Pseudoduganella albidiflava: one gene and its partner. The protein of the gene in region 1 interacts with the protein of each later gene in a pairwise test. Links are inferred from orthologs where the notes say so. Each region holds a gene or a part of one and is shown on either strand. Other genes may lie near its edges. The genes, in order: EYF70_RS06105 and EYF70_RS24705.

The links.
Region 2: the proteins of EYF70_RS06105 (region 1) and EYF70_RS24705 interact in binary tests that used the Escherichia coli proteins (3 or more experiments, as listed by UniProt). The link is inferred for Pseudoduganella albidiflava from one-to-one orthologs.

What each region holds. Positions count from the first base shown.
Region 1 is NZ_CP036401.1:1,432,623-1,435,757, forward strand. What follows is about bases 171-2,988. They hold EYF70_RS06105 (RodZ domain-containing protein), read left to right. Parts: upstream 171-963; coding sequence 964-2,013; downstream 2,014-2,988. Other genes in these bases: pilW (type IV pilus biogenesis/stability protein PilW), read left to right, coding at 171-950; ispG (flavodoxin-dependent (E)-4-hydroxy-3-methylbut-2-enyl-diphosphate synthase), read left to right, coding at 2,019-2,988. Also shown: dual-specificity RNA methyltransferase RlmN, read left to right, coding at 1-96; more of pilW, read left to right, coding at 96-170; more of ispG, read left to right, coding at 2,989-3,135.
Region 2 is NZ_CP036401.1:5,938,650-5,941,749, reverse strand. The notes cover bases 217-2,999. They hold EYF70_RS24705 (rod shape-determining protein), read left to right. Parts: upstream 217-977; coding sequence 978-2,021; downstream 2,022-2,999. Other genes in these bases: mreC (rod shape-determining protein MreC), read left to right, coding at 2,144-2,999; gatC (Asp-tRNA(Asn)/Glu-tRNA(Gln) amidotransferase subunit GatC), read right to left, coding at 383-682; gatA (Asp-tRNA(Asn)/Glu-tRNA(Gln) amidotransferase subunit GatA), read right to left, coding at 217-336. Outside these bases: more of gatA, read right to left, coding at 1-216; more of mreC, read left to right, coding at 3,000-3,100. UniProt on the Escherichia coli protein: Forms membrane-associated dynamic filaments that are essential for cell shape determination. Acts by regulating cell wall synthesis and cell elongation, and thus cell shape.

The DNA of each region.
Region 1 (3,135 bases):
GACCGTACCCGCGTGGCCGAGCGCATGGAAAAGATGGCCGAATATAAAACCAAGTTCGGTGCCGATTTCGGCAAGATCGTGGAGATCCGGTCCTGATGACCGCAGCCGCCCAGTGCCGCGCGCGCAGCGCCAGGCTCGGTTCCGCCGGGCTGCTGGGCGCGTTGTTGCCCATGCTGCTGCTGGCCGCCTGTACGGGCGGCCCCGCGGGCACCGGTGCCGGCGCTACCAGCGGCAGGGCCGAGCTGCCCACGCTGTCGGATGCCACGGCTGCGCAAAAGCGCGCCCAGATCCGCATGCAGCTGGCGGTCGGCTACTATGAGCAGGGCCAGTTGCCCGTCGCGCTCGATGAGATCAAGAAGGCGATCGCCGCCGATCCCGGCTATGCGGACGCCTACGGCGTGCGCGCGCTGATCTACATGGGCATGGGCGAGGCGACGCTGGCGGACGATAATTTCAAGCGCGCGCTGCAACTGGCGCCGAACAACCCGGATATCGCGAACAACTATGGCTCGTTCCTGTGCCAGAACGGTCGCGTGGCCGAGTCGTTCCGCTGGTTCGACGCGGCACTGGCCAGCCGGCAGTATTCTTCGCCCGTGAAGGCGATGAACAATGCGGGCAGTTGCGCGCTGAAGAGCAAGGATTACGAGCGGGCCGAGCAATACTTGCTGCAAGCATTGCAGCTGGCCCCGGATCAGCCGTCGACCAGCGCCAACCTGGCGCGGGTCTATTACGAGCGTCGCGACTACGCGCGCGCCAACTTCTTCCTTACCCGGCTTGGCAAGGTTGCCCGGCCCGACAGCTTGCCGGCCGATGTGCTGTGGCTCGCGGTCCGGGTCCAGCACCGGCTCGGCGACAAGGGGGCGGAAGAAGCTTGGGCGACACAGCTGCGGCGCCACCATGCCGCCTCGCCCGAGTATGCTGCGTATCAGCGCGGGGCGTTTGATGAGTGAGACAGGGGTAATAATGGATTCAGAAGGGCAAAAGCAGCCGCAGGGTCAGCCTCACGGGCAGGGGCACGCACAGGAGCGGCAGCATGCCGCCGCGCCGGGCGCAACGCTGGCCGCGCAGCGCGAAGCGATGGGCCTGACCGTGGAACAGATCGCCGATCAGCTGAAGCTGGCGCCGCGCCAGGTCGTCGCGCTCGAGCAGGGCGACTTCGCTTCGCTGCCGAACATGGCCGTCACGCGGGGGTTCATTCGCGCCTATGCGAAGGTGGTGCGGCTCGATCCGGCACCGCTGGTGGCGCAGATCGAAGTCACGCCATCGGTCACCACGTCGAGCGAACATGCGCCGATCAGGCGCGAAAAGATTCCCACCACGTTTTCCCAGTCGCGCTTTCCCACGCTGGCTTCGCGCCAGTCGAAGCCGAAGGTCTGGATCATCGGTGGCGTGGTGGCGCTGGCCGTCATCGCCGGTGCCGGCGCATGGCAGGCCGGCCTGATCTCGCCGGCCGCACTCAGCAAACCGGCCACCGTGGCCGCGCCAGCGGCTACCGCGCCGGCCGCGCCAGGTACCGCCGGCACCACCGCCACCACGCCGCCGCTGCTGTCGCCGAACGTACCGCTGGTATCGACGCCTTCGCAGGGGCCGGCAACGCCGGAAAATACCGCGCCGCTGGTGACGACCCCGCCGAACACCGCGATCGCGGGCGCTCCGGCGACGAATTCGGCTGCAACGACACCGGCTGCGACGACGCCGGCTGCCACGACACCCGCCGCCACTGCGCCAGCCGCCACCACGCCGGCTCCGGCCGCGGCCACGCCGGCACCGCAGGGCGCCAATACGCTGACGCTGGTCTTCACGGCCGATTCGTGGGTCGAGATCAAGCGGCCCGGCGCATCGCCGCTGATTTCCCGCCTCGTCAAGGCCGGCAGTACCGAGAGTTTCGAGATCGATCGCCAGTCGCAGCTGACCGTCGGCGCGCCGGAAGGCGTGCGCGCCACGTTGCGCGGCCAGCCGCTGCCGCTGCCGAAAGTAGCGAACGGCACCATTTCACGTGTCCAGATCAAGTAATGAGCATGTCCGAACTTACTACCGCCATACCTTCTAACGCGATCCCTTCCGGCCCCCTGGCGCGCCGCTCCAGCAAGGGCGTGCTGGTGGCGCATGGCGACCGCAAGGTGTGGGTCGGCGGCGACCATCCCGTCGTCGTGCAATCGATGACCAATACCGATACCGCGGATGCGGTCGGCACCGCGATCCAGATCAAGGAGCTGGCCCGGGCCGGTTCCGAGCTGGTGCGCCTCACGGTGGACCGGCCCGAGGCCGCGCAAGCCGTGCCCTACATCCGCGAGCAGCTCGACAAGATGGGCGTCGACGTGCCGCTGGTCGGCGACTTCCACTACAACGGCCACACGCTGCTGACCGAGTATCCGGATTGCGCCGCCGCGCTGTCGAAGTACCGCATCAACCCCGGCAACGTGGGCAAGGGCGCCAAGCGCGACACGCAATTCGCCCAGATGATCGAAGTGGCGATCCGCCACCAGAAGCCGGTGCGCATCGGCGTCAACTGGGGTTCGCTGGACCAGGCGCTGCTGGCGCGCATCATGGATGAGAACGCGGCCCGCGCCAATCCGTGGAGCGCGCAGGCGGTGATGTACGAAGCACTGATCACGTCCGCCATCGAGAATGCCCAGCGCGCCGAGGAAATCGGCCTGGGCCGCGACAAGATCGTGCTGTCGTGCAAGGTCTCCGGCGTGCAGGACCTGATCGCCGTGTACCGCGAGCTGGCCAGGCGCTGCGATTACGCGCTGCACCTGGGGCTGACGGAAGCGGGCATGGGCAGCAAGGGCATCGTCGCCTCGACGGCGGCACTGTCCGTGCTGCTGCAGGAAGGCATCGGCGACACGATCCGCATCTCGCTGACGCCGGAGCCGGGCGGCGACCGCACGAAGGAAGTCATCGTCGGCCAGGAAATCCTGCAGACGATGGGTCTGCGCAAGTTCATGCCGATGGTGATCGCCTGCCCGGGCTGTGGGCGCACCACGTCGACCACGTTCCAGGAACTGGCGGACGATATCCAGACCTTCCTGCGCGAGCAGATGCCGGAATGGAAGAAGAGCCACCCGGGCGTGGAAGCGATGAACGTGGCCGTGATGGGTTGCATCGTCAACGGCCCCGGCGAATCGAAGCACG
Region 2 (3,100 bases), 4.5 Mb from region 1 along the record:
GACCATGCCCACGCCATGCAGTTTTTCGACCACGGTGGCGTCGAACGGGCTCACGTAATCGGCCAGCATCTTCGAGCCGGCCGTGGAGCGCCAGCCGCGCGTCACGAAAATATCCTTGTGGGCGATCGGCACGCCGGCCAGCGGGTGCGCGTTGCCGGCGGCAAGGCGGGCATCGGCATCGGCAGCCTGGGCCAGCGTCAGCGCGCGATCCACGTGCAGGAAGGCGTTCAGGTCGCTCGCTTCGATACGGTCGAGGTAGTGCGTCGCCAGCTCGGTGGCGGAAATCTCCTTCGACTGCAGCAGCGTGGACAGTTCTTTGAGGGTCTTGGTATGGATCATGGTGTTGTTCTGCTGTCCCGCCGCCGGGCGGCGGGAGGATGGATTAGTCGATCACCTTCGGCACCAGGTACAGGCCGTCCTCGGTCTTCGGTGCCACTTTCTGGTAATCGTCGCGGCGGTTCGGCTCGGTGGGCACGTCGTCGCGCAGGCGCAGCGCCACCTGCATGTGCGCGGCCAGCGGGTGCGCCAGCGGCGGTACGCCTTCGGTATCCACGGCGCGCATCTGCTCGGCCAGCGCGAAGATGCCGTTCAGCTTGTCCAGCATCGCCGCGGAATGCTGTTCGTCCAGTTCCAGTTGCGCCAGCTTGGCGATGCGGTTTACGTCGGTGGGTGTCAGGGCCATTTTCGGGGCGCGCAAAGCGCTAGTCATAAAACTGAGGGTTTCGATAAGACTTTTGTAACATCGGCCATTTTCACCCTAAAACCCCGGCAAACCTGCATAAACGCAGGCTTCGGGGTCCGCACATTTGAGTGGATTCAGGGCAAATAGCCCGTGAATTATAAGGTAGAATGCCGGGTTGATGCGTTGCCGGCATCCCGGTGGCCGCCAGTCTGGCAGAGCCCCGCTTCCCAGGCCGACGCATCACAGGACAATCTTCTAACTGCCCACGCGCGGGCAAGAGCGCTACAGGATACTCATGTTTGGTTTTTTACGCAGGTACATCTCGTCCGATCTGGCCATTGACCTCGGCACGGCAAATACTCTTATTTACGTGCGCGGTTCGGGCATCGTGCTCGATGAGCCCTCGGTGGTGGCGATCCGCCAGGAAGGCGGCCCGAATGGCAAGAAGACCATCCAGGCGGTCGGCAAGGAAGCCAAGCAGATGCTGGGCAAGGTACCCGGCAACATCGAAGCGATCCGTCCGATGAAGGATGGCGTGATCGCCGACTTCACCGTGACCGAGCAGATGCTCAAGCAGTTCATCCGCATGGTGCACGACTCGAAGTTCTTCCGCCCGTCGCCGCGCATCATCATCTGCGTGCCGTGCGGCTCGACCCAGGTGGAACGCCGCGCGATCCGCGAATCGGCGCTCGGCGCCGGCGCTTCGCAGGTCTACCTGATCGAGGAGCCGATGGCGGCCGCGATCGGCGCCGGCCTGCCGGTATCCGATGCAACGGGTTCGATGGTGGTCGATATCGGCGGCGGCACCACCGAAGTGGGCATCATCTCGCTGGGCGGCATGGTCTACAAGGGTTCCGTGCGCGTCGGCGGCGACAAGTTCGACGAAGCGATCGTCAACTACATCCGTCGCAATTACGGCATGCTGATCGGCGAACAGACGGCCGAAGCGATCAAGAAGGCGATCGGCTCCGCGTTCCCGGGATCCGAAGTCAAGGAAATGGAAGTCAAGGGCCGCAACCTGTCCGAAGGCATCCCGCGTTCGTTCACGATCTCGTCGAACGAGATCCTGGAAGCGCTGACCGACCCGCTGAACAATATCGTGTCGGCCGTGAAGAACGCGCTGGAACAGACGCCGCCGGAACTGGGCGCGGACATCGCCGAAAAGGGCATGATGCTGACCGGCGGCGGCGCGCTGCTGCGCGACCTGGATCGGCTGCTGATGGAAGAAACCGGCCTGCCGGTGCTGGTGGCCGAAGACCCGCTGACTTGCGTGGTGCGCGGTTCGGGCATGGCGCTGGAACGCATGGACCAGCTGGGATCGATCTTCTCGTACGAGTGATCCCCGGCACGATCGCGGCCGCGGTCTTCGTCTGCAATGGATTGCGGATGGGTGCGGCCAGGCGTTAGCAATACCGGGCGGTTCGTGCCATGTGCGCGGCCGCCCATGTCCATTCAGGATCTATGGAATACAGTCCGCCGCCACTCTTCAAGCAAGGGGCGTCCGCGCGCGCCAAGATGGTGATCTGCGCGTGCATCTCGATCGCATTGCTGTTGTTCGATTCGCGCGTGGGCGCGCTGACCGTGGTGCGCCAGGTGGTCGGTACCGTGCTGTATCCGCTGCAGGTGGCGGCGATGCTGCCGCGCGATGCCCTGGCGGGCGTGGGCACCTATTTCTCCACCTTGTCCGGCCTGGAAAAACAGGTGCGCGAACTGCGCACGCAGCAGATCGCCATGGCGCACACGCTGCAGCAGGCGCAGCTCACGCAGGCCGAGAACGCCCAGTTGCGCAGGCTGCTCGAAGCCCGTGAAAAAGTGCCGGGCAAGACGATGCTGGCGGAAATCCTCTACGACGCGCGCGACGTGTTCACCCGCAAGGTGATCCTGAACCGCGGCATGCAGCAGGGCGTGCGGGCCGGCCTGCCCGTGATCGACAACCAGGGCGTGGTGGGGCAGGTCACGCGGGTGTTTCCCTTCACATCCGAGGTCACGCTGCTGACCGACAAGGAACAGGCGATTCCCGTGCAGGTGCTGCGGAACGGCCTGCGCAGCGTTGCCTATGGCCGCGGCCAATCCGGCAACCTGGACCTGCGCTTCATGGCGCCGAACGCCGACGTGGTGGTGGGCGATATCCTGATCACGTCCGGCATCGACGGTGTGTATCCGGCCGGCCTGGCGGTAGCCCGCGTCACGCAGGTGGAAAACAGCGCGAACGGCATGTTTGGCCGCGTGGTGTGCCAGCCGCTGGCCGGCATCGAACGCAATACGCAGCTGCTGATCCTGATGTCGCTGCCGGAGATGCCGCCGCGTCCGCCGGAAGAAGATACCAGCAAGCCGGTCAAGAAAAAGAAAGCGGCCGATTCGGCCACCGCGCCATCGGCTGCCGCGCCTGCCGCCGAGGGCGCCGCGCCTGCCGCGGGT